3 regions of the Marinobacter sp. RI1 genome follow, and region 1 is predicted to be linked to each of the others. Evidence: predicted binding sites of a transcription regulator. Region 1 holds the regulator's gene; each other region holds the start of a gene.
The links. The regulator sigma-54, encoded in region 1, starts transcription at its own class of promoters, with help from an activator protein. The targets are predictions, from matches to a motif close to ANTGGCATNNANNTTGCTNT.

Region 1 (10,535 bases):
CCGTGCTTGAAGCCAAAGGACTGGAACAGCAGTGCCAGTTCCTGATCCTTGCGGCCGGCCACGCGCTGCTTGATCATGTCGCGTAGCTCGTACATGGAGAGCCCGGTCGTGTTGACATAAAGATCGGCCAGCTTTGACAGGGGTTCCAGTAATTGCTTTTCGTTGGTGATTGCCTCCCGCAGAGACGTCTTGTCATCGCTTAGCGGATGCTTGCGGCGGGTTGCGTGAAAGCGTTGCAGCAGTGACTGTTCGTCGGCATCCAGGAATATGATTTCAACCTCGACACCGGTCTGCTTCAGTTGCTGGTAAATGGTTTCAAAATTGGCCAGCTCGGCGGACAGGTTACGGGCATCAATACTGACGGCCATTTTTTTCAGCCGGCCGGGCGCTTCCTGGGTGGCCGCCTCTCGGGTCAGCGGGAACAGCAAGCCAATGGGCAGGTTGTCGATGCAGTAGAATCCCAGGTCTTCCAGCACATGCAGGGCCGTACTCTTGCCGGAACCGGATCGGCCACTGACGATAATCAGCTTCATGGGACTGTTTCTCCTTCAATCTGCCTGGCAGCCTGTCCAGATGTCAGGCTGATCTCAGTGATTACTCTCCGCCATACGCTGGTAAAGGGTCGCGGGATCTTCACTCTGGCGCAGCCGGGCGCAGAAAGTACTGTCATTGAAGCGCTCCGCCAGCTGGCTCAGTAACTCCAGGTGTTCACTGGTGGCTTCTTTGGGGACGATCAGGGCAAACACCAGATCTACCGGCTGGTTATCGATAGCATCAAAGTCTACCGGCTCCTCCAGAGTCATCAGCACGCCGATGACGCGGTCCAGGCCTTCCAGTCGGCAGTGGGGGATGGCAATACCCTCACCGATACCGGTGCTGCCCAGCCGTTCGCGGGAGACCAGATTGTTGAAGATCTGGGTGTCGCTGAGGATTTCATCCTGAAAGTGAATCCGTTCAGCGATGAACTCCAGCACACGTTTCTTGCTTGAGGCCGGCACCTTACAGAGGGTCAGTTCAGGGGCAAGAATATTGTCGATGGTCAGGGATGGCTCGCTCATGGATCGACTGCATGTCCGTAAAAAAAAGGCTGCGGCCGGTTAGCCCCGCCGCAGCTCGTTTCATGAAACACCCGGTAAGGTTCGCGCTTCAGCGACCGCCGTTACCGTGCATCCGGTCTACGTTCTTTTCCTTGTGCTTGAGGATCTGACGGTCCAGCTTGTCGACCAGAGCGTCGATTGCGGCGTACATGTCCTCATTTTCTGCCTTTGCGTGAATCTCACCACCAATCACGTGCAGCGTGGCTTCCGCCATCTGGCGCACCTTCTCGACCTCCAGGGTGACCTGGCAGTTACTGATGTGGTCGAAGTGACGCTCCAGCTTCTCGAACTTGGTGTTGACGTAATCCTTCAGAGCGGGAGTTAGTTCTACGTGATGGCCTGAAATGTTGAGTTGCATAGGCGTCTCCTGTTGTCATACTGCCGGCGTGCTTGCCGGCTTGCGTGCCAGTGCATCTTGCACCGGCGAAAGTTTAAACCAGGCGTTTTCGTTCGTTCGAGGGAGGAATATGCATGGCCTCCCGGTATTTGGCCACGGTACGCCGCGCCACGTTGATTCCCTGTTCCCCTAGCATGGCTGCAATTTTGCTATCGCTCAATGGCTTTTTCGGGGTTTCCTCGGCAATCAGCTTCTTGATCATCGCCCGGATGGCTGTAGACGAGCATTCGCCGCCCTCGGCGGTGCTGACGTGGCTGGAGAAAAAGTACTTCAGCTCAAAAATACCGCGGGGCGTGTGCATGTACTTCTGGGTGGTAACCCGGGAAATCGTGGACTCGTGCATTTCCACCGCCTGGGCAATGTCAGACAGGATCAGAGGCTTCATGGCTTCTTCGCCCTGATCCAGGAACCCTTGCTGGTGTTCAACGATGCGGGTGGCCACTTTCAGCAGGGTTTCATTCCGGCTTTGCAGGCTCTTGATAAACCATTTCGCTTCTTGCAGCTGGTCGCGCAGGTAGGTGTTATCGGCACTGCTGTCAGCCCGGCGGATCAGTGAAGCGTAGCTGGCATTCACCCGGATACGCGGAGCGATTTCCGGGTTGAGTTCAACCCGCCAGCGGCCTTCGTGTTTGCGTACGATAACGTCCGGGATAACGTAATCCGGTTCGGCCCGGTCCACGACATCGCCAGGGCGAGGGTTCAGGCTGGTGATCAGGGCCAGTACCTGTTTCAGCTGGTCTTCCTTGAGCCGGCTGCGGCGCAACAGCTGTGCGTAGTCCCGGTTGCCAAGCAGATGCAGGAACTGGGTAACCACCAGTCTCGCCTGGCGCAGCCAGGGGGTATCCGGTGGCAGCTGGTTGAGCTGAATCAGCAGGCATTCCTGGAGATCCCGAGCGAACACGCCGGGCGGGTCGAAGTGTTGCAGGCGGTGGAGTACCGCTTCCACTTCGTCCAGTTCCAACGGGTCTTCTTCGGTTTCGTCCAGCAGGCCTGCGTGAATGTCCTCAATGTCAGACGTCAGGTAGCCGCGCTCATCCACAGCATCCAGCAGCGCGTGGGCAATGGCCTGATCCCGCTCGCTCAGAGGCGTCAGGTTCAGCTGCCACTCGAGGTGATCCTGCAGGGTTTCGGTAGGCGAGTTCCGGGTTTCGAAATCCGATTCGTGCTCGTCTTCGCCTTTGCTGGCCGGAGCCGGGGCAGACTGGTAGATGTCGTCCCAGGCGGTATCCACTGGCAGATCATCGGGAATGTTGTCCGGAATATCGTTCTCGGACGACCAGTCCGGGCCGTTCTCGGTTTCGTCCCAGTCCGGGCTCGCGTCCTGGTGGCTGTCGTCCTGGTTGGCCTCAGAGCTGGAAGCTTCACTGTGCTCGTGCTCTTCGCGCTCGTCGCCTTCAGGGTGCTCATCGTCCTCTGAGGTTTCCAGCATGGGGTTGGACTCCAGCGCCTGCTGGATTTCCTGCTGGAGATCGAGGGTAGAAAGCTGTAGCAGGCGTATGGCCTGCTGCAGCTGGGGCGTCATGGTCAGACTCTGGCCCAGCTTAAGCTGTAATGAGGCTTTCATAACCATGGCTCAAGATCCATAACTCATGGGCATCCCGGTTGTTGCTTTGCCGGCGCACAGGCCGAAAAAAATGTTGTACGCTGGTTACTTGCCATTGTCTGTGAACAGTATAAGCAAGTTTTTTGCCGAGTTTACTTGCTACAGATCATCAAAACAATCAGACCTCGGATAAACCCTGTTTTATCAGGTCAGAGCCGGAACTCATCACCCAGATACACTTCTTTCACCTGCTGGTTTGCCAGAATGGCTTCGGCATTGCCGGAGGCGATGATGTGGCCGCCGGAAACGATGTAGGCATTCTCGCAGATGTCGAGGGTTTCCCGAACGTTATGGTCGGTAATCAACACGCCAATACCTTTATCCCGCAGGTGCCGGATAATGTGCTTGATGTCACTGACGGAGATAGGGTCTACGCCCGCGAAGGGTTCGTCCAGCAGGATAAACGCAGGCTCCATGGCCAGCGCCCGGGCGATTTCAACCCTGCGGCGTTCGCCGCCGGATAGCGCCATACCCACGCTGTCACGGATGTGAGTAATATGAAACTCTTCCAGCAACTCTTCCAGCTTGGCCTCCCGTTCCGCCCGACTCATGCCTTTGCGGGTTTCGAGGATGGCCATGATGTTGTCCCGCACGGTCAGTTTGCGAAACACGGAGGCCTCCTGGGGCAGGTAACCGATGCCCTTGCGGGCGCGCCCATGCATTGGCAGCGGGGTGATGTCCTGGGTGTCGATGGTGATCCGGCCGTGATCCGCAGGCACCAGGCCCACGATCATGTAGAAGCAGGTGGTCTTGCCGGCGCCGTTGGGGCCGAGCAGGCCGACAATCTCGCCGGAGCGAATTTCCAGAGAAACGTCCAGCACCACTTTTTTCTGCTTGTAGCTTTTTGCCAGATTACTGGCCCTGAGAACTGCCATCCGAACCTTTCCCGTCACTGGATTGAGCTGAATTACGAGGCTGAATCACCATTTCCACCCGGCCGGAGCCGCCGTCGGATGGCGTGCCGCCTTCCGCAGTAACAACGCGGCGAACGGTGTCGTAGTGGATGACGTCGCCCCGGAATACGTTGCCGTCTTGTTCAATAACGGCCTGGCGTTCAAAAATAACCAGGTTTTCATCGCCAGACCAGGTGATGTTCAGGGCCTTGGCATCGGTCGTGCCTTCGCCTTCCTGGCCGGGTTGCCGGTAATGGGCGGGGTTGCCGGCGGCTTCAATCCGGCTGACACCCTGTTGGTTGCGGTAAAGTACCACCCGATCCGCGTCCAGCCGGGTTTCGCCCTGAATCAGTTCGACAGCGCCGGTGTAAACGGCCGTTCCGGCGCTTTCATCCAGACGGGCCGAATCTGCACTGACCTTTATGGGGATATCGGAATCCAGGTTGAATGCCGATGCCGGGCCGGCCAGCAATGCCATGGCCAGAATCGCTGGCCGGCAGAAAGATCGTTTACCTGACGGTTTCATATTGTCCCTCTACCCGGGAGTTGAGTTCGAGAATGCGTTCGTTGATCCAGGCTTTCATACCGGTGGAGCGGGTGACGCCGAAAGGCTCGGTGATGGTCACCGGCTGGTCGGTGTAGACGGTGCCGTTGCTGTTGTCCAGGGTCAGTGCCTCGGTCTCCAGAACGGCTTCGCGGCCTTCGGACTGTCGGGTCAATTGGACGTTCCCCGTAAGTTCCAGCTTTTCATTGTTCTGCTGAAGGCTACCTTCATTGGACTCAATGAGCCAAGGGTCGGGGCTGCCCTCACTGAAAAGCCGGGCTATCGGCGTATCCAGATGAGCCGTGCCGGTTGCTTCAAACTGCTCAATTCTGGGGCTTTTGAGATCAATCTGGAGGTTCCCTTGCTCATCCCAGGCGCGGTATTGGCCGCCGATCACAAAGCCGTCGGGCTCTGCGGGCCCCCGTAGTTCGCTGGCGGCATTCCGCGAACTGACAGGCTCGTCACTTTGCCACAGCAGAAAAACGGTTGCTGTTACGGTGGCGGCAAGGGCCAGGGCTGTAATCCGCCGTTTGCCACGATCGCCGAAAAGCCGCTCGGTGATCATGCTGGCTCGTCCAGATAGGGGGCAAGAGTGTTGTCCAGGTGCCCTTGCGCCCAGAGCAGGAGATCGCAGGCCTCGCGCACAGCGCCCTGTCCACCGGGGCTGCGGGTACAGTAGTCGGCGTGTTGCTGAACCAGCCAGTAGCCGTTGGGTACCGTGATGCCAAGGCCGGCAAAACGCAGCGCGGGTAGGTCGGGCAGGTCGTCGCCCATGTAGGCAATCTGCTCCGGCGCAAGGTTCATATTCCGGATCAATTCCAGCAATGCGATTTTTTTGTCTTCGCGACCCTGCATCAGGTGCGGGATGCCCAAGTCCGACATTCGTCTTTCCGTAAGAGGAGAGCGTCGTCCGGTAATCACCGCCACGGTGATGCCTGCCTGCATCAGTTGTTTCAGGCCCAGGCCGTCAAGAATGTTGAAGGCCTTGAGTTCATCGCCGCTGGCACTGAAATAGAGGCGGCCATCGCTCATGATGCCGTCCACGTCCAGGGCGATCAGGCGAATGTCCGAGGCTTTGGCCTTCAGGGCTGCGTCCCAGTGGGTTTGTAACGGATGCGCTGTCTGAGTCATCAAATCACTCCGGCCCGGAGCAGGTCGTGCATATTAATGGCGCCCACCAGGGTGCCGTTTGCGTCGGTAACCGGCAAGGCGTTGATCTTCATTTCTTCCATGATATTCAAGGCTTCTGCCGCCAGGTGGTCTGCCCGGATGGTTTTGCCGTTGCGGGTCATCACGTCCTGGATGGGGGTAGTGTGCACATCCACAGATTTGTCCAGGGTCCGGCGCAGGTCGCCGTCGGTGAAGATGCCCGTCAGGGTGCCGGCGGCATTTACGACCGTGGTCATGCCCAGGCCCTTGCGGGTTATTTCCAGCAGTGCTCCGCTCAGGGTTGTGCCCTCGGCAACCTGAGGAATCTGGTCACCGGTGTGCATGATGTCGGATACCCGTAGCAGCAGGCGGCGTCCAAGGCTGCCGCCAGGGTGGGAGAACGCGAAATCCTCGGCGCTGAATCCCCGGGCTTCAAGCAGCGCCACGGCCAGGGCATCCCCCATGACCAGGGTGGCGGTGGTGCTGGAGGTCGGGGCCAGGCCCAGCGGGCAGGCTTCAATGGCCACGCTGACATCCAGGTTGGCAACGGCCTCCTGTGCCAGTACGGAATCGGGTTTGCCTGTCATGCTGATCAATGGCGCGCCCATTCGCTTGATCAGAGGGAGAATGGTGACCACTTCGCTGGTGCTGCCGCTGTTGGATATGGCGATGACCACATCCTGGGGTGTTATCATGCCCAGATCGCCATGGCTGGCTTCGCCGGGATGAACAAAAAAGGCGGGCGTGCCCGTGCTGGCGAGCGTGGCGGCAATCTTGTTGCCGATGTGCCCCGATTTGCCCATACCTGTCACCACAACCCGGCCTTTGCAGGCCATGATGACCTCGCAGGCGCGGCTGAAATCACCGTTTATACGGCTTTCCAGCGCTTCAATGGCTTCGCGCTCGATGCGGATTGCCCGTAGGGCCGAGTTGCAAAAGTCCTGGGTGTTGAAGGTATTTGATTCGGTCATGTCGGCTGGCTGTCTGCTCGATCTGGGATTTGAGGCCGAAGTATATCACTTCTGGTGCCCCCGGCTCGCCTGCATCAGGGATTCTGATCATTGCCATCAAGACATTTTACGTTGCTTTAATTGAGGTCTGGGAGAGCTTGTCATAATGTAGGCGCTCCTTGAAAGGGATGGATTATGGAGTCATCTGCGTACATAACACTTAGGGATGTGGTGTTTTCCCGTTCCGGGCGCCGGATTTTTGATGGAATCAGTCTGGATATTCCCAAAGGGAAGGTGACTGCCATCATGGGGCCCAGTGGTACCGGTAAAACCACGCTCCTCAGGCTCATCGGAGGTCAGCTTCGCCCGGATTCCGGCCAGGTGAGTGTGGCAGGCCATGACGTGCCCCGGCTAAAGCGCAAGGCGCTTTACCAACTGCGCGAAAAAATGGGCATGCTGTTCCAGAGTGGCGCGCTGTTTACCGATCTCAGTGTCTACGAGAATGTCGCTTTCCCGCTGCGTGTGCACACGTCGTTACCCGAAGATATGATTCGGGACATTGTTCTGATGAAGCTGGAGGCGGTGGGCTTGCGTGGTGCCAGAGAGCTGATGCCCTCAGAGTTGTCCGGTGGCATGACCCGGCGCGTCGCTCTGGCCCGCAGTATCGCACTGGACCCGGAGTTGATCATGTATGACGAGCCCTTTGCCGGGCAGGATCCGATTGCCATGGGCGTGCTGGTCAAGCTGATCCGGGATCTCAACAGTTCCATGGGGCTGACCAGCGTTCTGGTGTCTCACGACGTGCCTGAATCCCTGAGTATTTGCCATTACGCCTGCATTATTGCCGACGGCAAGGTGATCGGTGAGGGCACTCCCGAGGAGCTGCGGGCGCATCCGTCTGAGCGGGTTCAGCAGTTTCTTGAAGGGCAGCCTGATGGCCCGGTGCCGTTCCATTACCCGAGTGGCGATGCAGCGGCTGATTTTGGTGTGGGAGGACGGTCTTCATGATGGGTCGTATTGCCGGCCTGGGGCGGCTCGGGCTCGCGATCATCGCCTCCTTCGGTCGTTCCGGGCAGTTTCTTTTCGGCGTGCTGGCCGGCGTCCCCAGGCCTGCAACAGGTTTTCCCCTGCTGGTCAAACAGCTTTACGCAGTCGGCGTGTTGTCGCTGGCGATTGTGGTGGTGTCTGGCTTGTTCATCGGGATGGTGTTGGGGCTTCAGGGCTATACCATTCTCAGCGATTACGGCTCGGAGTCGGCGATTGGTCAGATGATTGCGCTCACGCTGGTGCGCGAACTGGGGCCGGTAGTGACGGCCCTGCTGTTCGCCGGTCGCGCGGGCTCCGCCCTGACGGCAGAGATCGGCCTGATGAAGGCGACGGAACAGCTCTCCAGTATGGAAATGATGGGGGTAGATCCGTTGCGCCGGGTCGTTGCACCGAGACTTTGGGCCGGTTTTCTCGCCATGCCGGTACTTGCCATGATTTTCTCGGTAGTGGGGATCTGGGGCGGCATGCTGGTTGGTGTGGAATGGCTGGGCGTGTTTGAGGGTTCCTTCTGGGGCAATATGCAGTCCTCCGTCGATTTTGTGGATGACGTGCTTAACGGCTTTATCAAGAGTGTGGTGTTCGGGTTTGTATGTGCCTGGATTGCGGTCTACCAGGGCTATGATTGCGTGCCCACCTCTGCTGGTATCAGTTCGGCGACCACCAAAACCGTGGTCTACTCATCGCTGGCAGTGCTCGGTCTCGATTTCGTACTGACTGCCGTCATGTTCGGTGATTTTTAACAGGATTCAGGGAGCCTTTCATGGCACAGAGAAGCATAGAAATCATTGTTGGGCTGTTCATGATTGCCGGTTTGGCCGCGCTCATGTTTCTGGCGCTGCAGGTGAGTGGCCTGTCGCCGAAATCCGCGGAGCAGACCTACACGCTGTACGCGAATTTCAACGATACCGGTGGCTTGACGCCCCGAGGCAAGGTTTCCATGGCTGGTGTCACTGTCGGTACCATCGAATCCATTACCCTGGACAGGGACACTTTCCAGGCGCGGGTAACCATGTCTATCCATGCTGAGGTTGATAACATCCCGGCCGACAGTGCAGCAGTAATACGTACATCCGGACTGCTGGGTGAGCAGTACATTGATATATCGATTGGCGGGGACCTGGAATCGCTAAACGCGGGGGATACCTTTTATTCCACCCAGTCCGCCATGAATCTGGAGCGGCTGATCAGTAACTTTGCCTCCGGCCGCTGAGCCGGGGTAATGCACAGGAGAAACTAATGAGTGCCCTTAAACACCGTTTAACGCTGATGATTGCCATGTTCGCCCTGTTGGTGGGTCAGGCCTGGGCAGGGCCGGAGGAGGATCTGAAACGTTACGTGGACGAGAACACCCAGAAGCTGGTGCAGAAGCTCAATGCCGAGAAAGGGTTGTACGAAAAGGATCCGGAGGCGTTCTATGCCAGCATGGATGAAACCCTTCAGGAGTTTGTCGATTTTCGCCGGATTGCTGCCCGGGTGATGGGCCGATATGCCCGCCAGACCACGCCAGAGCAGCGGGATGCTTTTGTCGAGAAGTTCAAGCGCAGCCTGTTTGACAGTTATGCCCAGGCCCTGGTTTCTGCGGAAGATTTCGAGATCATCGTCAAGGAAGCCACCATCCTTCCTCAGAATGAGGATCGCGCTTCGGTAGAAATGGAGTTGATCAGTGCCTCCGGCAACCGTTATCCGGTCACTTACTCAATGTACCGGACAGGTGACGACCGCTGGATGATGGAGAACGTCATCGTAGAGGGCGTTAACATCGGCCTTGCCTTCCGGGATCGCTTTGCTCAGGAAATGGAAGAGAATCGCGGCCAGGTTCAGGCGGTAATTGACGGATGGGGTGATGCGGTTGAGGCCCTGAATCTGGATGAGCAGGTGGATCGTTCATGAGTGAGCGGACCCCGGGCATCGTTCGGGACGGCACAACCCTTCGCGTAACCGGCGATGTCGATGCCGACACAGTCCTGGCGCTGCGCAAGCAGGGCGAGCAGGAAATTCAGCAGGCCGATGGCATGCTTGAGATTGATCTGTCCGGGCTTGGCACCGCCCACAGTGTGGTGCTCTCGATGCTTTTGTGTTGGCAGCGTCTGGCGTTGAGCCGGCAATGCCATCTCTCCTTCACAGGCGCCAGTGAACGACTTCGTTCATTGGCCGCACTCAGCAATCTTCAGGATCAGATTCCCGGATTTGCCGAGCACAGCTGACCGGCGCCCGGGAATTGGTTACAATTCCGCCCCTGATTTCAACTAAGTCGAGGAATCCTTATGGACGCCGCCCAGGTTACCGAACTTGTCAAAGAAGCCCTGCCCGGTTGCGAGGTTCAGGTACAGGTTGATGGCAACCACTATCTTGTTGTGGTGGTGGGTGACGTATTCGAGGGACTGCCCACCATCAAACGGCAGCAAATGATCAACAAGGTGCTGTTCCAGCATGTCATGGACGGCACCATTCACGCCCTTCACCCGAAAGCCTTTACCCCGAGCGAGTGGGCCGATCAGCAGGCCGGCGCCTGAACCGAACAGGATAATTACCGTGGACAAACTATTGATCAGGGGTCGAAAGCCCCTGGATGGCGAAATTCGCATTTCCGGTGCCAAGAACGCGGCCCTGCCCATTCTGGCGGCGACACTGCTGGCGGATGAGCCGGTCACCGTCGGCAACCTGCCGCACCTGAACGATATTACCACCATGATCGAGCTGCTCGGTCGTATGGGGGTGGAGCTGCTCATTGACGAAAAGATGAGTGTTGAAGTGCACGCCAACACCATCAAGCACTTCCATGCACCGTACGAGCTGGTAAAGACCATGCGCGCCTCCATACTGGTGCTCGGCCCGCTGGTGGCTCATTTTGGCGA
Region 2 (10,535 bases), 1.4 Mb from region 1:
TCAACCGCTAATGAAGATGCTGCTCGACCGGGGACTGCTGCATGGGGACTGCCTCACGGTGACCGGCAAGACCCTGGCAGAGAACCTCGAGACCGTGGAGCCCTACCCCGAAGGCCAGCAGATCATCCACGCCTTCGACAACCCGATCAAAGCCGACAGTCATCTACGCATTCTCTATGGCAACCTGGCTCCGGAAGGCTCGGTGGCGAAAATCACTGGCAAGGAAGGCACCCATTTCTCCGGCCGCGCCCGTGTCTTTCACTCGGAAGAGGAGGCCCAGGCGCGCATCCTGGATGGCACCGTGGTGGCCGGCGACGTGCTGGTGATTCGATACGAAGGCCCCAAAGGCGGGCCCGGCATGCGGGAAATGCTCAGCCCCACCTCGGCGATTATGGGCAAAGGTCTTGGCAGTGATGTAGCTCTGATTACAGACGGCCGCTTCTCCGGTGGCAGCCATGGTTTTGTGGTTGGCCACATCACACCTGAGGCCGCCGTGGGCGGGCCAATTGCGCTGGTGGAAGACGGCGACACCATTACCATTGATGCCGTGAGCAACTCGATTGTGCTGGAAATCTCTGACGCGGAAATGGAAAAACGGCGCAAAGCCTGGACGCCGCCGGAACCCAGATTTACCCGGGGAGTGCTGGCCAAGTATGCCCGTGTGGTGAGCTCTGCATCTACGGGCGCCGTTACCGACCTGCCCTAGTTGGGCTTGGGCTCGCAGCCTTGTAGTTGTGGGGCAGGTACGGCGGGTATGGGGTATTTTTCTTCGGGAAAAAGAACTCGCTTCGCTCAGACACCTTTTTCCTGTCAGAAAAACACCCCATACCCCCCTACCGACGTGCAGAACAGATATACCCCCCACCGACGGGCATCACCTGTATAACCGTAATGCCCGTCGGCGCGGGGTGGTTGGTGGATTTTTCGCCGGAAAAAGGTGTCTGAGCGAAGCGAGTTCTTTTTCCAAGAAAAATCCACCGGCCACCCCGCAAGCCCGCCCCGCAGCCAGAAGGCTACGAGAAGGACAAACTCAAAGCTCAGCGATTACCAGGCCTTATAAGGCAGAAACTTCCCGTTCATGGTAACCACCACCCGGTCGCCCTTCGGATTCTCTTCCTTCTCAATGTCCATGGTGAAGTCAATGGCACTCATGATGCCATCCCCGAACTTCTCGTGAATCAGCGCTTTCATGGTATCGCCATACACGCCTACCACTTCATACAGGCGATAGATCAGCGGGTCTTGGGGAACAGCGCCATCCCACGCTTTTTTGGGGCAGACCTGCAGGGCTTCGGCTACCGGCTTGTCGAGGCCGAGGGTTTCACAGAGGGCGAAAGCCTTGTCCTCGGTGAGGCTGTTCATCCCGAGAGCCGCAGAGGTGGTGAACACCGGCGACAGCCCCACTGCCTCGGCAATCGCTTCCCAGGTCATGCCCTTGGCAACTTTGGCTTCAAGGATTTTTGCGGTCATCAGTTCTTTGTTCATCATGGTTGGTTCCTCTCTTCACTTTTAACGTCAGGCATTCACCGCACGAGCGGCAGTTTCGGATTCGGTTTCAGATTCGGCCGCCGCCGGTTCCGGCTGAGCGATACCTTTGGCAGGCTCGACAACTTTCGGGCTGCCGTCTTGTTCCGGCAGGGCCGAGCCGCTTCGGTTGACCAGGAAGTCAACCAGGTAGTCCCGGGTCTTGTGGTAAGCCGGGTTCTGGAAAATGGTGGCCCGCGCCCGCGGATGCGGGATGTCCACTTTCACACTCTCGGCGATGCGAGCATTGGGGCCGTTGGACATCAGAAAGATGCGGTCGGACAGGAGAATGGCTTCATCAACATCGTGGGTGATCATGAACACGGTCTGGCGGGTTTCTTCCCAGATCTTCACCAGTTCATCCTGAATCACTCCTCGCGTAAGGGCATCCAGCGCGCCGAAGGGTTCATCCAGCAGCAGGAGTTCCGGCTGGGTGGCGAAGGCCCGGGCGATGCTCACCCGTTGGCGCATGCCACCTGAGAGCTGCGAGGGCTTGCGGTTCATGGCGTGCTCCAGGCCCACCATTTTCAGGTAGCGCTCGCTGTGCTCCCTCACCTTTTCCTTGGACCAGCCGGGCCAACGGGCTTTCACCGCAAATACGATGTTGTTCAGGGCGGTTTTCCAGGGCAGCAGGCTGTAGTTCTGAAACACCACGCCGCGCTCCAGGCCCGGGCCCTTTACTTCCTTGCCGTTCATCACCACGTTGCCGGCGCTGGCTTCGTCCAGGCCAGCCAGCACGTTCAGGATGGTGGATTTGCCGCAGCCGGAGTGGCCGATGATGCAGACGAACTCGCCTTTTTCCAGGGCAAAGCGGATATCCTCGAAGACGGTCAGCTCACCGCCCTGGCCATCCGGATAGACTTTGGACAGGCCATCTACTTCCAGGAATGGTTTACTCATAACAGGTCTCCGTTCGGAGGGTTGAGGCCGGCATCGGCGGCCGGTGCCGGGCCGCTCATTCTTTGTACTCCACCAGTTTCTGGGCCTTGCCCAGGGCCAGGTCCAGCAGCATGCCCACCACCCCGATCATCAGGATGGAGAAGATCACACTGGCCAGATCCAGGTTGTTCCACTCGTTCCACACGTAGTAGCCAATGCCGGTGCCGCCCACGAGCATTTCCGCCGCCACGATGACCAGCCAGGCAATACCGATGGAGATGCGCATGCCGGTCAGGATGGTGGGCGCGGCCGCCGGCAGAATCACGGTTAACGCGGTTTTGATCGGCCCCAGTTCGTGGGTTCTGGCCACGTTCACCCAATCCTGCCGGACATTGGCCACACCAAAGGCGGTGTTAAGCAGCATCGGCCAGATCGAGCAGATGAAGATCACGAAGATGGCCGAGGCGTCCGAGTCCTGGATGATGAACAGGGCCAGGGGCATCCAGGCCAGCGGCGAAATCGGCCGCAAAACCTGGATGTAGGGGTTCAGGGCCTTGTACATCAGCGGAGACATACCGATCAGGAACCCCAGGGGCAAGGCGATGGCCATGGCCGCCAGGTAGCCGGTAAGTACCCGGTACACCGAATAGGCCAGCTGGATGCCGATACCCTTGTCGTTGGCGCCGGCGTCGTAGAACGGATTCGACAGCTCGGCCCAGGCCAGCTTGATCACCGCTGATGGGGGCGGTACGCGGGATTCCTGGTCGGCGCCACCCATGAGCATTTCGTATTCGCTCATTCCGGTCTGGGCTTCCGGCGGCTGGGTTGCCATTTCCCACAGCCCCAGGGCCACAATCAGGAACGACACCGACAGCAACGCTGCCCGTATGTTCAGGGAAGCCATGGTTACACCCTCCCGATCGCAAAGCTGCGGGCATACTCTTCCGCGCTGTCCGGATCAAAAGTCTTGCCCATGATGGTGTGGGTCTTGTAGGTCTTGTCCGGCGCGCTGTAGCCCATCTCCTCCATGAGCTTGCCGGTTTCTCCGGCCAGGTAGACCTGCTCGGCGATGCCCTTGTAATCCACGTCGCCCTCGATGTAGCCCCAGCGCTTCATCTGGGTGAGGATCCACACGCCCATGGAATGCCAGGGGAACGGATCGAAATCGATTCGATCCGGCACATTCTTCACCTCGCCCAGGCCGTCCGCGTAGTACCCGGTCAGCACCTGCTGGATGACCGGGACCGGCTGGTTCAGGTAGTTCTTGGGCGCGATGGCTTCGGAGATTTCCTTTCGATTTTCCGGATTGTTGGAGTACTGGGTGGCATCAATGATGGCCCGCAAAAGAGCGCCATAGGTATTCGGATTCTGAGTCGCAAACTGCTGGCTGCAGGCGAAGGCGCAGCAGGGGTGGCCTTCCCAGATATCCTTGGTAAGCATGTGAATGAAGCCCACCTTCTCCCACACGGCACGCTGGTTGAACGGGTCCGGTGACAGGTAGCCATCGAGGTTACCGGCACGAAGATTGGCCACCATCTCGGGTGGCGGAACCACTCGGATCTGCACGTCCTTGTCCGGGTCGATACCGTTCTCGGCCAGGTAGTAACGCAGCAGGAAGTTATGCATGGAATATTCGAACGGCACCCCGAACTTGAAGCCCTTCCACTGCTTGGGATCTCGCTTGTCCTTGTGGTCCACGTGCAGCACGATGGCCTGGCCGTTGATGTTCTCCACCGCCGGCATGATGAACGGTTCCGGTGTGGAGCCGGCACCCATGGTCATGGCCAGGGGCATTGGGGTGAGCATATGGGACGCGTCGTATTCACCGGCCAGGGACTTGTCACGGGCCACCGCCCAGCCCGCGGTCTTGGTCACGGTCACGTCCAGGCCGTAGCGCTCATAGAAGCCCATGGGGTGAGCCATGATGATCGGCGTGGCGCAGGTAATGGGTACAAAGCCAACGTTCAGTTTGGTCTTCTCAAGCTTGCCGAGGGATTCCTTAACCGCGGCCTTGGCCTTGTCCATGGGGAACACGCTGCCCAGCAGCGCAGCGGCGGTGCCCGCACCCATCATTTTCATGAAGCTGCGGCGGCTGTGGTCGTTGTGGCCGAATACAGAGCGGACAACGGCGCTCTCGATGGCTCGGTCCATCATCTCTTCTGAATTCAGTGGCGCCTCCGATGCGTCCTGCCTGCTGACGGAAGATTTTAGGTCCAGCGAAATTGCCGGGGTGTCCTGGCCGGGCTTGCAGTCCGGGCAGCCACAGGTTTTGGCGTGGATCAGCGATTTGTCTCCATCAAACGGATTACCAAGGCTCTTTGTCGTCATGGGGCACTCTCCTGAAGTACGGGTCGTTTATGCACTCTTGCGGTGCAGTAAAGTGGTGGCTCGGCTCCCGGAGAGAATCTGCTCCCGGGCCGACAACACGTTCTGGAGGAGATATCGCAGGGTTTGTGCCAACCCCAAAAAAATATTTAACACCTTGTTTTATATAGCTTTTATTTTTGTTCGGCGCTTCCTGCCAATTACGAACTTTCGTAATTAACGATATTTCGTAGCCTCCACTACGAAATTTCAGAGTTGGCACAAGGTTTGTTCTGTCTCTGTCAGGCCAGAGAAAGGACAACCCGATGACAATCAAAGCCGCGATAACATCCACCAGTACCACCAGCTGGATTGACCACCTGCCGGAGGCGGCGCTGCTGGTGGATGCCGGGCGCGATCTCATCATCGCTGCCAACAGTGCCATGGGGCGACTGGTCGGAACCGACAGGCAGTCACTGATTGGCACTCCCTGTACCCACCTGTTCACCGACCAGCGGCCTCAGCTCATCGCCTTTACCGAGGAAACCCTGTTTCGCAGTCATGGCTGGAGCCGGGATTTCATCCTGCAGCATCGGGATGGGCGCAACGTGGAGCTGGAGATTTCTTCCTCACGAGTGGGTGAAGCCGAATCCCAGAGTCTCCTGCTACTGCTTCGGGACCGGCGCCAACTGCGCACCCTGCGGGAACGACACGACGCCAACCACTACCACCGGGGTGGCCTGCTGGAATGGCGGCGGGTAGAAGAACTGTTCAAGGACATGGAGCGGGAAAACCAGTTGATCCTGCACGCGGTGGGCGAAGGCATTTACGGGGTGGATGCCGAGGGACGGACGACCTTTGCCAACCCGGCAGCGGAACGCATGCTGGGCTGGCGCATTGACGAGCTGATGGGAAGGGTGATTCACCGGGTGGTGCACCACTCCCACGAAGACGGTAGCATCTTCCCCCTGAAAGAATGCCCTATCTATGCCGCGTTTCGGGACGCCAGTGTAAAACGGGTTGGCGAGGACTGGTTCTGGCGCAAGGATGGCACCGGCTTTCCGGTGGAATACACCAGCACGCCCATTATAGACAATGGCCACCCGGTTGGTGCCGTGGTGGTGTTTCGCGATATCTCTGCCCGGCTTGAGACTCAGAAGGAATTGCAAAAAGCACTGGAGGAAGTGGAAACCCTGAAACACCGCCTGGAAATGGAAAACGCCTACCTTCAGGAAGAACTCAGTGCGGAATACCACTTTCACGAAATTTTAGGCCAGAGCGATGCTATCAAAGCCATCGTTCGCAGAATCGGAATGGTCGCCCCAACCGATGCCAACGTGTTGATCACCGGGGAATCCGGTACCGGCAAGGAACTCATTGCCCGGGCCATTCATCAGTCAAGCAGCCGACGGGATCGCCCCCTGATCCGGGTAAACTGCGCAGCGATTCCCAAGGATCTTTTTGAGAGTGAATTCTTTGGCCATGTAAAGGGTGCCTTTACCGGAGCCGTCAGCGACCGGGTTGGCCGCTTCGAGCTCGCCGATGGGGGTACCCTTTTTCTGGATGAAGTGGGCGAGATCCCACTGGAGCTCCAGGGCAAGCTGCTGCGGGTCTTGCAGGATCAACAGTTCGAACGCGTGGGGGAAAACCACACCCGAGCCGTGGACGTTCGTGTCATTGCCGCCACCAACCGCGACCTGAAAACCGAGGTCCGGGACAAGAACTTCCGGGAGGATCTGTACTTTCGCCTGAATGTGTTCCCTATTGAGTCGGTGCCGTTGCGCCGACGTATCGAGGACATTCCCATTCTCGCCCAGGAGTTTCTGAACCGGGCGTGCCAGAAATTCAACCGGCCACCGCTGGCACTCCGGGAGCGGGACGTGGAAACGCTCAAAGCTTACCCGTGGCCAGGCAATGTTCGGGAGCTGGAAAACGTTATTGAACGTCAGGTGATCACAGCCGATGGCCGGCTGGATCTGGACCTGCAGGGTCCGGATTCTGCCGCCAGACACACGCTGGAACCCATGCCGCCAGCCAGGCATTTCGACGGTGAACTGATGACAGAGCACGAACTCAGGGAGCTTGAGACAAACAACCTGAGACGAGCCCTGAAAATCAGTGGCGGCCGGGTGTTCGGCGACGATGGCGCCGCTGCGCTGCTGGGTGTCAAACCGACCACCCTGTCCTCACGCCTGAAAAAGCTGAAAATCGAACCGCGACAATTCCAGGAACGGGATCTTTAACCCGGCCACCCCGCAAGCCCGCCCCAGAGCTGACAGGCTACAGGGAATATAAGCCGATCAGATCAGCTCAATAGCCACAGCCGTGGCTTCACCACCACCGATGCAGAGCGAGGCTACACCACGCTTAAGCCCACGCTGTTTCAACGCATTGATCAGGGTGACGATGATCCGGGAGCCGGAGGAACCAATCGGATGCCCCAGTGCACAGGCACCGCCGTGCACGTTGACCTTCTCCGCAGGAAGCTTAAGCTCATTGATCGCCGCCAGGGTGACCACGGCAAAGGCTTCGTTGATCTCGAACAGATCGACATCGTCCAGCGTCCACCCCGCTTTCTTGAGCACCTTCTCGATGGAGCCGATCGGTGCGATGGTGAATTCGGACGGCAGGCGTGCGTTGGTAGCGTGGGCCACGACCCGGGCCTGCGGGGTCAGGCCCCGGGCATCGGCTTCGGCGGCGGAGGCCAGTACCAGCGCGGAAGCACCATCACTGATGGAGCTGGAGTTGGCGGCGGTGACAGAACCGTCCTTGGCGAACGCGGGTTTGAGGTGTGGAATTTTTTCCGGTTTGGCGTTGCCCGGTTGTTCATCGGTATCCACTTCGGTGTCGCCGCCTCGGCCCGGGACGGTTACCGGTACGATTTCGTCTCGGAACCAGCCGTTTTCGATGGCCGCCAGGGATTTTTGCAGGGAGCCGATGGCGAATTCGTCCATGGCCTGGCGGGTGATGTCGAATTTGTCTGCCGTACGCTGGGCGAATACGCCCATCAGGCCACCCTCGTAGGCATCTTCCAGGCCGTCCAGGAACATGCTGTCGAGTACCTGGCCATGGCCCATGCGCATGCCGGCGCGGGCTTTCGGCAACAGGTACGGTGCCTGGCTCATGTTTTCCATGCCGCCGGCGATCATGATGTTGTTGGTGCCAGCTTTGATCTGGTCGTGGGCCATGATGACGGCCTGCATGCCGGAGCCGCACATTTTGTTGATGGTGGTGCAGCCGGAGCTGTCCGGGATGCCAGAGGCCCTCGAGGCCTGACGCGCCGGCGCCTGGCCCAAGCCACCGGGCAGCACGCAGCCCATGATCACTTCCTGGATGTCTGCCGGCTGAAGGCCGGAGCGTTCAATGGCTGCCTTAATGGCGACGGCACCCAGGTCCGGTGAACGTACCGTACTCAGGGAGCCCATCATTCCGCCCATGGGGGTTCGGGCGGAGCCTGCTATAACGATGTCATTGTTGTTCATTGAATCTGGTCTCCATGTTGGGAGTCAGGTTCGATCAGGGGGATACCTTTCCGAGACACGCTGTGAATACATCCCTGTACGCTCGACAAAAGCCATCCATGGCTTTTGACGGTCCCGGAAAGGTATCCCCCTGCTCGAACCCCATACATTTCAGTCGCCTTCAAAAAGAATTAGCGCTGGATTCAGGAGGTACTATCTTCCGAGTACCGACCGGGCAATGATTTCCTTCATTACTTCCGAGGTGCCGCCATAAATCCGCTGCACCCGGGCATCAATAAAGTTCCTGGAAATCGGGTACTCCGTGGTGTAGCCGTAGCCGCCAAACAGCTGCAAACAGCCATCAGCAACACGACACTGCATCTCGGTAGCGCTGTACTTGGCCATGGACGCCGTGGGGGCATCCAATTTGCCCTCTTCGTATTCCCGAATGCACTGATCCACAAACGCTTTGTTGATGCGGTAATCCGTTTCCATGCGGGCAATTTCGAAGCGTGTGTTCTGCAACTGGCTGAGCTTTTGGCCAAACAGCTCACGCTCCTGGGCATACTGGATGGTCATGTCCAGCGAGCCCCGGGCCGCTGCCACACCCAGCGCTCCGATCACCAGTCGCTCACGGGGCAGTTCGCGCATCAGGTAAACGAAACCCTGCCCTTCCTCGCCCAGCAACGCCGAGGCAGGTATGCTCATGTCGGAGAAAAACAGCTCGGAGGTATCGCCAGAGTGCTGGCCAATCTTGTCCAGGTTCCGGCCTTTGCTGAATCCTGGCAACGACGTATCGACCAGGAACAGGCTGATCCCCTTGGCTCCGGCTTTGGGATCGGTTTTGGCGGCGACGATCACCATATCGGCGTGTTGGCCGTTGGTGATGAAGGTCTTGGAGCCATTGAGGATGTAGTCGTCGCCGTCTTTTACAGCGCTGGTGCGCATGGCCTGCAAGTCGCTGCCGGCGCCCGGTTCGGTCATGGCAATGGCGCCCACCGCCTCACCTGATACCATCTTCGGCAGCCACTGCTGTTTCTGCTGTTCATTGCCGATATGGCTGAGATAGGGCGCGACAATGTCGGAATGCACCATCACGTTGGTGGAAAGCGCACCAAATCCCAGCCGGGCAAGCTCCTCACCCACCACGACCGAGTACTGGAAGGGTGCGCCGCAGCCGCCGCAGTTTTCCGGCACATCGACGCACAGCATGCCTGCATCGCCCAGAGTGTTCCAAAGCTCCCGTGGCACAATGCCGCTTTTCTCCCAGGCCTCGTAATGCGGGGCCACTTCGGTTTCCAGAGCCTTGATCACAGACTCCCGAAAAAGAGCCAGTTCTTCCTGATCGACAGGGTTAGTCATATCACTCACCTGTGGTTACCGGTTCGCTTTTGGCGAACACCATTACAGAAACCTGCTTTTGGCAGGTTATTCCAATGTCACTTTGGCGCCATCCGCAGGGCACAATCAAGCCGGATGACTTCGCCATTCAGAATCGGGTTGCGCACCATCTGGTCCACCATCATCCCGAACTCTTCCGGCTTACCGAGGCGTTTCGGGAACGGCAACGTGGCTGCAAGGCTGTCCTGCACTTCCTGGGGCATACCCGCCAGCATTGGCGTCATAAAAAGGCCAGGAGCAATGGTATTCACCCGAATCCCTTCACGGGCCAGCTCGCGGGCCGCCTGCAGGGTCAGGGACACCACGCCGCCTTTGGATGCGCTGTAAGCCGCCTGGCCAATCTGGCCTTCGTAGGCAGCAACCGAAGCGGTATTGATGATGACACCGCGCTCGCCGTCACCGCTCGGTTCCCGTTGCGCCATATCGGCAGCCGCCAGCCGCAGGATATTGAAGGTGCCGATCAGATTAACCTGGACCACCTTGCTAAAGCTTTCCAGCGGCATCACACCTTCCCGGCCCAGAATCTTGGCCGCCGGCGCAATACCCGCGCAGTTCACGGCGACACCGCAGGGGCCGTGAGCCTCTCGCGCAGCAGAGACAGCTGCCTCAGCACTGTCGGCCGAAGTCACATCGCAATGCAGAAAGATACCGCCGAGCTCAGCCGCAACCTTTTCGCCCTGCTCCTTGTTCACATCAAGAATCGCAACCTTGCAGCCAGCCGCCGCCAGAGCACGGGCAGCGCCCTCACCCAGACCGGAGGCACCGCCTGTTACAATTGCCGGCACATTCTGGAATTCCATCGGGTACTCCTTATTAACAATGATCGAAGTCTGATCCGCGGGTATTCATTCGGACCACAAAAACACTTTACGTTTACGTAAACTTTAACTAACCTTGGTGAAAAAAGGAAATCCGTCATGAGCGAAAAACGAACTTTCAGCATCAGCGAGCTTTCCCAGGAGTTCG
Region 3 (10,535 bases), 880 kb from region 1:
CTGGAACGGATGGGGTGGCAAGCCAATAACGAGGTGCATTTTCTCAGGCGAATTCGAGAGCCCCGTTCATTCCGCGACTGGGCATTGATGGTTTTTCAATTCGGGACAAAGTTGATAACCCGCAGAACACCTCCAATGGGGGATTCCATATCGGTAACAAAGCAGCTTCCGGCCAAAGATGAGATCGACGCGCTGTGGAATTCGATAGCAAAAGGCTACGACAAGGCAGTAGTGCGGAATTGGAGCTATCTGGATTGGCGATATCAGCAACATCCTTTTGCAAGTTATCAGTTTATAGAATTGAGAGGCCGAGGCCGCACTCTGAAAGCTCTCGGAGTGGTACGAGAGTATGGTAGACAGGTGCGCCTGGTGGATTACCTAGGGCCGGCCAAATCGAAGGGGATAAAAGCAGCGGTTATTGAAGCAATACTCAGTAATTGGCCTGGTGCGTCGTCTTATTCCGCAATGACATCTGATCTGGAATTAAAGCAAGTAATGAAAGCTGCCGGTTTCTATCAGGGGCGCGAGCAACCCAGGTTCTTTGTGTGGGCCTCCCCGGAAAGTGAGTCTGTAGCCGAGCCCCAGCAGTGCATACAAGGTTGGTTCATCATGGGGGGGGATTCCGATGGTGAATTACTGCAGTCTGCTCGAGAAAACTGGAACGAAAAAGGTACGAACAAGGAAGGCGGCGAATGTCGGTTGAAAACCCTTTAGTCACTATTATCACTCCGACATACAACCGTTCGGAATTCATCCTGGAAGCGGTTGAGAGTGTCATAAAACAGAGTTATCCGCACTTTGAATTCCTCATCGTTGATGATGGCTCAACGGACAACACGGTCGAGTTGCTTCAGCCCTATCTCAAGGACGAGAGAGTACGTTTGTTCCAACAGGAAAACCGGGGGCAAAGTGTGGCCAGGAATGTTGCTCTTGCAGAGGCGGCTGGGGAGTTTATCTGTTTTCTGGATTCCGATAATTATTGGCCCCTGGATAAACTGGAAAACCAGATTCGTATTTTTGAAAAACATCCGGAAGTGGATGTGCTCTACGGCGATAATGTGATTATCAATGAGCAAGGTAAGGAAATCAGCCGGAAAAACATGTCCCGCTATTCCGGCCGAATTGCAGCCAGAATGATTCAGGATAACTGCGTTGCGATGAATACGACCATGGCCAGGCGGCGCTGCTTCGATGAAATGGGTGGTATGAGTGGGAAGCGAAGAGTGGCAGATGACTATGACCTCTGGCTTCGGTTTTCTGCCCGGTATGAATTCCGATACGAACCGGAATACTGGGCTTGGTACCGGGTGATGGAGGATCAGATTTCTTCGGATAAAACCCAACGCTTTAAAGTTAACGAAGCCATTATTCACGATTTCCGGCGTGAGTATCCCGAGGCGCTGAGTACCAGAGATTTTGATAAAGGATTTGCTCATTTCTATATCCGGAAGGGCCGCTACCTCGGAGCAACTGGCGAGAAGGCCGCCGGTCTAAAGGAGATTGTGAAAGCACTCAAGTACGCGCCTACGGAGTCGAATGTCTGGCGCGCACTCTTTGCGGTAGCGCTGAAATAACAACAATGCTGAACAAGACAGGGAAGTAAAGTGGTCATGTCTTTGAGTCCTTTGGTGTCAGTCATTACGCCAACATTCAACCGAGCGGATTATCTGCCATTGGCAGTTGAGAGTGTGCTTTCACAGTCATTCGATGATCTGGAGTTGATTGTCGTTGATGATGGCTCCACTGATGGTACAGCTGAGTTGATGAAGAAGTATTTCTCAGATCCTCGTGTGCGGTATCTGCATCAGAAGAACCAGGGCCAGAGCGTGGCCAGGAATCGGGGCATTGATGAAGCACGAGGTCAGTTCATCTGCTTTCTTGACTCTGATAATGCCTGGGTCAGAACCAAGTTAGAACGCACGCTCAAGGCTTTCGAGGCAAATCCTCAGGCAGATATAGCCTATGGCGATTATATGGTCATAGACGGGGAAGGGCAGGAACGTGGCGTTAACCGAATGAAGCGCTATTCCGGTCGCATAACCCCTCATTTGCTGCGAGACAATTTTGTCAGTATGAACACCACCATGACTCGAAGGCGCTGTTTTGACGAGATGGGTGGCTTCGATAATGCAGACCGGCTGGCAGAGGATTACGGGCTTTGGTTGCGATTCTCTACTCGTTATCTGTTTCTCTACATTCCGGAAATCCTGGGGTATTACCGGGTAATGGAGAACCAGATTTCCTCTGATAAAGACAGCCGCTTTCGAGCTAACGAGCAGATTGTCCACAGCTTTCTGCAAGCCTTTCCTGAGGCGGTCACCCCAAGAGAAGCCCGTAGGGGGTTAAGCTATTTCCAAATTCGGAAAGGTCGGTATGAGCTTTCGGTAGGCCGACGTGATCAGGCTTTTCAATGCCTTCTTCGCGCCCTTAGACAGGATCCTTTTTGGTCCGGGCCATGGAGGTTTGCCTTCAAATTCGGGTTTGTTCCCGGTGCAGGGAGGCGCACATGAGCTATACCGTTCGCCGTCTATTTGAGAGGGATTTTTTCAACCTGCAGGATCAATGGGACGCTCTGCTCAACACAAGCAATGCAGACCCGTTATTTATGAGTTGGGCTTGGCAGGTGTCCTGGTGGGAAACCTGGGGCAATAAACTCGATTTAGAGCTATTGCTTCTTGCAGTATTCGACGGCGACGAAAACCTTGTAGGAATTGCGCCACTATACTTGAGCTCTGTCACCACACCGCTGGGATGGAAGGTTCGCAGGCTGCACGTGGTTGGCAATGCCTGGAAGCTTGGTCCCACGGTTCGGACAGAATACGTGGGCGTGATCGTTGAGCGCCGCCAACAGCAATCGGTGATGGATACGCTTTCTGATTATCTTGCGGGTCTTGATTGGGACGAAATGATCTTCGCTGATGCTTCAGCTCGGTCTATGAATATGGTTGAGACCAGTCTGTGTGACCGTCTGGATTTATCTCGCCTGGTCCGGAGTGAATCGGGCGGAGTAGTGATTCCGGTGCAGGGGGTGTTTGCCGATTGGTTGGCGCGCCTTGGCAAAAATACCCGATTGAAAGTCTATAACCGCCGTGACTGGTTTGAGAACTCGTTACAGGGGCGATATGAGGAATGTCATGATCCCCAGAGGTTTCTTGAGCAACTGAACCACTTTCATTGGGAGCGTTGGGGGAAACCGTGTTTTGACGAGAACGCTGTTCGCTTTCATCAAGCTATGCTCGCCCGTCTTTCTCGCAATCAGAGGCCCAGCTTGTCTGTGTTGACAGCCAGCGAAGAGGTGGTCTCTGTGCTTTATGATGTGCAAGCGGGTAACCGGGTATACAACCTTCAGGCGGGTTTTATGGAGAATTTGAACAGCAAGGTATCTTTGGGAACCCTACACCTGGGATATGCCATTGAGCGGGCGTTCCGGGACACTGAGGTTTTCAGTTACGATTTATTGGCCGGGGCGGGAAAGAACACCTTTTATAAAAGTCATTTCCGGGGCGAAGACGTGCTGTTTACAACCGTGGAGTATGTGCGTTCCCCGGTTCTGAAGTTGGCGTACAGTGCAAGAGGTTGCTTGCCTTCTCGCTTGGTATCGTCGATCAACCGTTTTTTTCGTCTTTAGTCAGGAGTTGTGATGACCGAGGAAAGGATGCCGTCTATGAATTTAATGAGTCGTCTATGGCCATTTCTTGCTTTGCTAGGTTTGCTGGCACTGGTTACGTTTCCCTCGATCGACGGTATTGTAAACCGATGGCTCAAGTTGGATGAATCATACTCCCACGGCATCCTGCTTGCGGCGGTGTCTGTGTATTTGACTGCACGTGCAGCAAAGGCTCATCCAGTCGTTCCCGGGTTTTATCCGTTATGGCTTTTACCGTTGCTGGCCTGCTTTGGGGCGTATTGGGTAGGAGGCCTGATCCGGCTTCAGGCATTACAACACCTGTCACTGGTACCTATGCTACTGAGCGCTTGCGCCACGCTAATGGGGTGGCGACAGGTACGGTGGTTCCTTGTGCCGCTGGGTTTGCTGTTTCTGACCATTCCTGTGTGGGATTTCCTGGCCTGGACGCTACAGGTAATTACCGTTGCCGTTAATAAGGTCCTGTTGGGTTTTTTCGATATTGATTTTGAGGTGGAGGGCGTTTTCGTTTACCTCATCGGTGTCGGAACCTTTGAGGTTGCTCATGGATGCTCTGGACTACGGTATCTGCTGGTGGGACAGGCGCTGGTTCTGATTTATGGCGAGTTATACCTGTCGAGGTTACGATCCCGCGTCACGTTATTCTGTTTGGGGGTGGCATTCGCTCTACTTGCCAACTGGATCCGGGTGTTCGTCATCATCTACATGGGGTATGAAACAAACATGCAGTCCGGCCTGATTGAGGATCACGATGATTTTGGCTGGTGGGTGTTTGCGGGCACGCTTGTTCCCCTCTATTTTCTGGCTCGTCAGCTTGAGAAACGGGATGACCTGGTTGTTGCCGGTCAGGCCAGTGACGAGAAACAAGATAAGGTTGAATCCGCAGGGAAGGCTGCCGTTGCTGTTGTGGTTGTGGCAATCTTGGGATTAGTTACCTGGATCTCTTTGCCGGACAAGCGCGGCAATATTACGTCTGAATCTGAAGGTTATGCCATTGATTTGGGTGAAAGGTATGCCCCGGTGTTTGGGGCGGGACTGCAGGGATGGCGGCCCAAAATTCTTAATCCAGATAGGGTTTATGCGCAAACCCTGTTCGACCGTTTACAAGCCCGCGCAGGGCAAGGTTTGGGCACAACCTACTATCTGGGCGCTTTTACCTATGACTATCAAAGGCATCGTGCGGAACTCATCCAGTACAGTAACCGCCTTTATGACCGTGATTTCTGGATTCCGGAAGGCTTCTTTGATGTTGAAAACAGCCTGAATATCCCGGTGCAGGGAGTCACCCTGAAACATCGTGTTTCCGGACAACGTGTGCATCTGGGGTATAGCTACTTTGTTCAGGGGCAGTGGGAAACCGATCAGTGGCGCGCGAAGCTTGCTCAAGTGGGTGGGTTCTTCAGTGGCCGTGATGATGCCTCTTTACTCATCTCTGCAGTGGCGTGCGATGGCTGTGAGGTGGCTGCAACTCTCGCTGAGTTTATCGAGTCTACCTTTCCGGTGATTCTTGAGCAGATTGATCAAGAGGTGGTGCGACCAGATCTTTGAGCTGGCTCTCTAATCGGGAAAGAAACTGTTCGTGATTGGTTGAATACCATTCGATTGCCCGCCTGGACATGTGGGCCAGCGTGGCCGGTGGCTGGTCTATCGCAGCTTGAATGCTCTGCTCCAGAGCTTGCTCTGAGACAAGGTAACGGGTGCCCAGGCGAAACGTCAGCTTTCTTTCCACGTGGGCCAGAAAGCCTCTGTCCTTCCCAACCAGCTCGTTCATGGGCGGTGCATCAGTTGTTATTGTAATACAGCCGTAAGCCATGGCCTCTGCCAGTACCTGGCCATAACCCTCCACCTCAGAAGGTAGTACCGCGAAACCGGCCTGGGCCCAGAGTGTGTTTAGTTCATTGTTCGTGAGATTTTTCTCTACCCTGATATTGGCGGCGGGGGTGGTGTCCAGATGCTGGGAGACGACGACCAGTTCTGGCCATTCAGGGTGCCTCTGCCAACATGCCATAACACGTTGCGTGCCCTTGAACTGACTGTTGCCAGCTACATGCAAAGCCAAACCGTAGTCTTTCCTTTCTGAACCGTTTTGAGCGCTAACTTCACCGCCGGTAAAACCGAGGTATTGGGTGTCTGCATGTAAGGCGGAAAAAATCGATACCGCGTGCTGTGTTTTGCAGAGTATACGGTTGGTAAAGCTGAGGTAGGGACCTCTCGATTCAATGAACCATTCCTGGTTAGGGATGAGCCAGTGGTGTCGGCCAGCAGCCAATTGAGATATCCAGATATTCTCGAGGTGAATGACGAGATCCGCCTGTTGAACCGGACGTAGCAGCCTGAGCAAGCCGATCTGACTGCGATAGAAGAGTTTGCTGAGAAATCCGGGGCAAAATCGTTTTAATGCCTCGAATCGATAAGCTGAAAGGCGGGAACGCCATACGGGAGTAGGGGGCAGTTGAACCTGCCTGGTCTGGTGCCCAAGCCGCTGCAGGGCTGCTTCCAGTATCCTGGCATCTTTTTGCAGCCCTCTGCCGCTATTGGCATAAACAATCAGTACATCCATGAACCTGACCTGAAATGAAAAAGCCCTGCAAGTGCAGGGCTTTTAAAGCGTAGCATAGAACTCGATGTCAGGCTTTTTTACGGCCTTTCATCCGGACGGCAATGCCAGCGAGACCAAGGCCAAGCAGTGCTAGCGTGCCAGGCTCGGGAACCTTGGTGGCACGAACTGCGATCACCATATCGTCATGGTTGTCATCGCCAACATAGCCATCGTCCAGGCTGATTACAAAGTAATCTTCTTCAACATAGAAAAGGTTGAAGTTGGTGCTGGAGTTCGGATTGGCAATGTTGTTGAACTGACTGCCGTTGGCGCCATCGTTGTTGATGGTAACACCGCTGCCGTTGACGAACTTGAAGTTCAGCAGGGCGTCAAGGCCACCGTAGAATACAGCACTGTATTGGTCATCTACGGAACTATTGGTATCGAATACCAGCGTGTTACCCCAGTAGAACTGGTTGTTGTCTGAAGCTTCCTTACCCAGGTAGGTGAAGGTCAGCTTGAACGGATCGGAGCTGGTGGATTTCAGGTTGTGGCCGAACAGTACGGTATCACCCACGTTGTACAGAGGTGCATCCGCTGTCCAGGTACCACCTACGCGAGTGGCGTAATCGTTGTCTCCCGGAACACTTTGCTCAGCTACAGCGCCAGGTGCGTTTGCATTGGCAACAGAATCGATATAGGCAGCCTGAGCTACTCCGGCAAAACCGACGGCTGCAGCCATTGCCAAGCCTTGAGTCAATTTTTTCATTTGAGTCACTCCTCCAGTGAGTGGTCTTTGCGTTACGTCATCCTCTAATAAGCAGGCTTCGTGCCAGATTTTAAGTTATTGAATATTAATGAACTTTTCTGGTCGCTGCTGTTTGGTTGTAAAATAACTCGACAACCAAAATGCCCACTTAGTTAACCTGATGCTCTACCGGATCAGACGGTTCACTACTCAATCCATTGATATCAATTACCTGAATCGTAAAGTACCAGGTGCCGGGCGCCAGGCCGGTAACCGTGGTTGAGGTTGTGCCTGCCGGCACCTCCAGGGTTTGAGTCAGGTTTGCAGCATCCTGTCCGTAGTTGATCCGGTAACGGTCAATTTCGCTCAGCGAAATGCTGCTGCCGTCTACCCTGGTGCCGGGAGGCGTCCACGACAGTGTCACACTGCCGCTGGCATCGCCGGTACCACCGGGCTGGCTGGTGACCGGTGATTCTGGCTCCGATACGGTTTCGAGCGTGTACGGGTGCAGGCCCGATTGATAAGCCTCAAGAACTGTCACGCCGCTATCGTTAAGCACCCGGCTGGCTGATGGTTGCATCAGGGGGAGTCCGTAGCGAAGTTTGTAAAGATCGTCGATGCCGTCGTTCAAGGTGCTTTCGGCGAACTCGCTGTCCAATGCCAGATGCTGGACGGTGTTGGTCGTGGATATGGCATCTCCGGTGGCGGCGTCGGTAATCGCCAGTTGTGCAGTGGCGCCCCAGCCGAATTCAAAGTACTCCATGGTAATGGCAACGGGGGTCCCCGCTTCGAGACTCGCTGTGGCGTTGTAGCTGGTGGGGGATTGGTTCTTCCACTGATCAATGACGGTAGAGCCGTTGAGGAAAAGCCGAACACCATCATCCGTAGTGGTGGTGAAGGTGTAGTCCCGGGTTCCTTCATTGTGAGGTGGTGTAAACCATCCCTGCCAACGCACGCTGAACCGGTCCCTTGGAAGCTCCGCTGACGGGCTTCCACTATTCCAGTTGAAGTTGACCGTCGCATCCCGCTGACTGTAAACGAAGCTGTCAAACTCGGTGCCTGTGAAGTACTGGCCGACGAATCCGGTTGCATACACTTCCTGGGGGGCAGGGAAGTCGCTGGCATCGGTGGGATTGGTGCCGGCCTGGTACTCTTGCAGGATGGTGTAGCCATCACCGTCAAGATCTACATTGGCATCGCCCGGGTTGGTGGGGTCCGTGCCATAGGCGTATTCGTACCCATCCGGAATCCCGTCGTTATCAGTATCTTCGGTTCCGGGATTGGTCCTGGCCCAGAACTCATCCATGGCGGTAAGCAGATCATTGTCGGTATCGGATTTTGCATCGGCCGCATTGGATGGATCCAGCCCGTACACAATCTCCCAGTTGTCGTACAGATCATCACTGTCCGCATCAAGTGGGGGGTACTGGCTGTTGAATGAGAGACCCTGTTCAGCGTCAAAGTAACCGATTCGATAACCTAGATGGTAAGCATCTTCGGTTGTCATCTCGGGGGCCGAGTCAGGGGCTTTCTGGGCGTAGCTATGGAGCGCGCTGCCGCTGATCACTTGCTGAGAGATGCCGGGGCCGGACCAGGCAACGGTAAAGTGGTCGTCCCATCCACCTTCCTTGTGCCTGAATTCAAAGTAATATTTTTTGCCGGCCTCCAGATATTGTACGCCGGAGGTTTGTGAGGCGTAGCGGGTGAAATTATCGAGGGGCGTGGACATGGTGGAGGCGATCTGAACCGCACCGTCCGGGTTCTGGGAGTCAGATAACCACAGTTGTGTCTGATCGTCGCCACTGATGTAAAAGGTGTATTCGCCCGTTTCGGGGGGCTCGATAAAGCCTCGGATCAGCGTGCCGTAATTATTGGCTCGGCTGGTGGCTTGGCGCAGTTGGGTGAGTTCAGTGATTTCATCGGGCGAATCCGGATATTTCTCTGCATCCAGCATGCCCTGAACGTAGTTCCCGGAGATACCGTCAAAATACCAGACATCGACCTTTCCCGGTTCGCTCGTCTCTGGTATCGCGGCTGTCGGTGGCAAATCCTCAATATCCCTGAACTGCCAGTTCTGACAGCCGCTGAGCAGAACCACCACGGTGCCTACGCTCAACACTTTGATAGCAGCCATAACCCACCTTCCTTGCTATTGGAAACAATATGTAAAGTATTGTTGCAGTGGGTCAGGGCTGCCACCGGTGGCTAGGAACGTTTCGTTATGTCCTCTATTTGGTTATAGCGTGAGTAATGATTAGCCGTTGTTGCCTGAGCTGAACTTGTCCATGATCTGCTGGGCCGCATCCGTGCGGCCGGTGGCTCGATAAGCTTCGGCCAGATGCATGGCAATTTCCTGGGAATCCGGTGCCAGGGAATGGGCTCTTTCCAGTACCGCCAGGCTTTGCTCGTGTTCACCAGCCTCGAACAGGATCCAGCCGTAGGTATCTGCAATCGCAGCATTTTCGGGCACTAGTTCGTAGGCGCGTTTGGCCAGTGATGCCGCTTCGCTGTTGCCGGCCTCGTAATACAGCCAGGCGAGATTGTTCAGCGCCAGGGCGTTGTCCGGGGTCAGTTGCAGAACCTGCTGGTAGTGATCAATGGCCGCATCCGTCTGGCCTGCTTGCTGGGTTTGAAGCGCCAGTGTAAGCAGAATTGACGAATTGTTCGGGAATTGTTTGTTGGCTTCCTGCAGTGCTTCTATCGAATTCTGAGATCGGCCGGCGTTAGAGAGTGCGCGAGCATGGGCGATGGCCAGTTCCGCCGTTTGTCGCTTGGCCAGCGCCAGTTGATAAAGCTCAGCAGCTTGCTGATGTTCGCCCTGGTTCTCGTAATAGCTGGCTTCTACCTGGTAGGGCGCGGGGGAGTCCGGGTGATGCTGCTTGGCATCCTGCAGCGCGCTTCGCGCGGCGGTTGCGTTGCCATTGCTGAATTCGATGGCGGCCACTTTTAGGGCGATGGCCTCGTTCTCTGGGAAGAGCGCTCGTCCGCGGCTCAGGATCTCCAGAGCGCGCTCGCTGTTGTTGCGCTGTGCCATTTGAGTGGCAATGCCTTCATACACCGCAGCGACCAGCGGTTCAGCCGGTGAGGGCTGGTCTTCGCGCTCTCTTTCCATCAACCGGGCGGTAAGTTCATCGGCTTGCAACGTATCGTTGTTGATCAGCGCGGATTCCAGAAGGATCAGCCGCGGTCCGTTTGCCTCAGGATGTTGCGTGCTGATTTCCTGCATCAGCCCGGTCAGTTGATCGCGCTTCATCACACCGGCAAGGGCCTGAATGGCGGGCAGGTTGTTCGGGTTGGTTTCGACCGCCTGGCGGTACCAGGCAATCGCCTGCTCCGTGTTCTGCTGTTCGCGGGCAAGGTTGCCCAGAGCTACCAGAGGAGCTGCTTCTTCCGGGTGTTGCTTGTGCGCCCGCTCAAAGTAGCTGGCCGCCTGTTGGGTGTTGTTCAGGCTGCTGGCCAGGTTTCCGCGGGCAATCAGGGCAGCCATGCTGTCCGGATTGGCTTTAAGCCAGGTGTCCAGAGTTTCTGTTGCCGCCTGCGAATTGCCAGACAACGCCTGGGCCTGGGATGTCAGAATTGTGGCCTGCAGGGCCTCCGTGGCA

Region 2: a site for sigma-54 is predicted at 4,983-5,002, ahead of ACAM27_RS14650 (sigma 54-interacting transcriptional regulator). Genes of this name have one in related genera too.
Region 3: a site for sigma-54 is predicted at 7,003-7,022, ahead of ACAM27_RS12165 (PEP-CTERM sorting domain-containing protein). Genes of this name have one in related genera too.

The regions. Positions count from the first base shown of each region.
Region 1 covers NZ_AP031605.1:1,817,325-1,827,859, forward strand. The annotation lists gene rapZ (RNase adapter RapZ) at 1-533, opposite strand, end outside; gene ptsN (PTS IIA-like nitrogen regulatory protein PtsN) at 588-1,058, opposite strand; gene hpf (ribosome hibernation promoting factor) at 1,147-1,455, opposite strand; gene ACAM27_RS08195 (RNA polymerase factor sigma-54) at 1,529-3,058, opposite strand; gene lptB (LPS export ABC transporter ATP-binding protein) at 3,247-3,972, opposite strand; gene lptA (lipopolysaccharide transport periplasmic protein LptA) at 3,950-4,516, opposite strand; gene lptC (LPS export ABC transporter periplasmic protein LptC) at 4,500-5,099, opposite strand; gene ACAM27_RS08215 (HAD family hydrolase) at 5,096-5,665, opposite strand; gene ACAM27_RS08220 (KpsF/GutQ family sugar-phosphate isomerase) at 5,665-6,654, opposite strand; gene ACAM27_RS08225 (ATP-binding cassette domain-containing protein) at 6,829-7,641, shown strand; gene mlaE (lipid asymmetry maintenance ABC transporter permease subunit MlaE) at 7,638-8,420, shown strand; gene mlaD (outer membrane lipid asymmetry maintenance protein MlaD) at 8,441-8,890, shown strand; gene ACAM27_RS08240 (phospholipid-binding protein MlaC) at 8,917-9,570, shown strand; gene ACAM27_RS08245 (lipid asymmetry maintenance protein MlaB) at 9,567-9,884, shown strand; gene ACAM27_RS08250 (BolA family protein) at 9,945-10,193, shown strand; gene murA (UDP-N-acetylglucosamine 1-carboxyvinyltransferase) at 10,213-10,535, shown strand, end outside.
Region 2 covers NZ_AP031605.1:3,241,042-3,251,576, forward strand. The annotation lists gene ilvD (dihydroxy-acid dehydratase) at 1-706, shown strand, start outside; gene cynS (cyanase) at 1,045-1,488, opposite strand; gene ACAM27_RS14635 (ABC transporter ATP-binding protein) at 1,516-2,424, opposite strand; gene ntrB (nitrate ABC transporter permease) at 2,480-3,307, opposite strand; gene ACAM27_RS14645 (ABC transporter substrate-binding protein) at 3,310-4,731, opposite strand; gene ACAM27_RS14650 (sigma 54-interacting transcriptional regulator) at 5,034-6,950, shown strand; gene ACAM27_RS14655 (acetyl-CoA C-acyltransferase) at 7,008-8,189, opposite strand; gene ACAM27_RS14660 (acyl-CoA dehydrogenase family protein) at 8,382-9,530, opposite strand; gene ACAM27_RS14665 (SDR family NAD(P)-dependent oxidoreductase) at 9,608-10,369, opposite strand; gene ACAM27_RS14670 (MerR family DNA-binding transcriptional regulator) at 10,487-10,535, shown strand, end outside.
Region 3 covers NZ_AP031605.1:2,701,140-2,711,674, reverse strand. The annotation lists gene ACAM27_RS12195 (hypothetical protein) at 1-714, shown strand, start outside; gene ACAM27_RS12190 (glycosyltransferase) at 693-1,574, shown strand; gene ACAM27_RS12185 (glycosyltransferase) at 1,611-2,510, shown strand; gene ACAM27_RS12180 (GNAT family N-acetyltransferase) at 2,507-3,628, shown strand; gene ACAM27_RS12175 (exosortase/archaeosortase family protein) at 3,641-5,194, shown strand; gene ACAM27_RS12170 (glycosyltransferase) at 5,136-6,206, opposite strand; gene ACAM27_RS12165 (PEP-CTERM sorting domain-containing protein) at 6,274-6,954, opposite strand; gene ACAM27_RS12160 (PA14 domain-containing protein) at 7,103-9,067, opposite strand; gene ACAM27_RS12155 (tetratricopeptide repeat protein) at 9,188-10,535, opposite strand, start outside.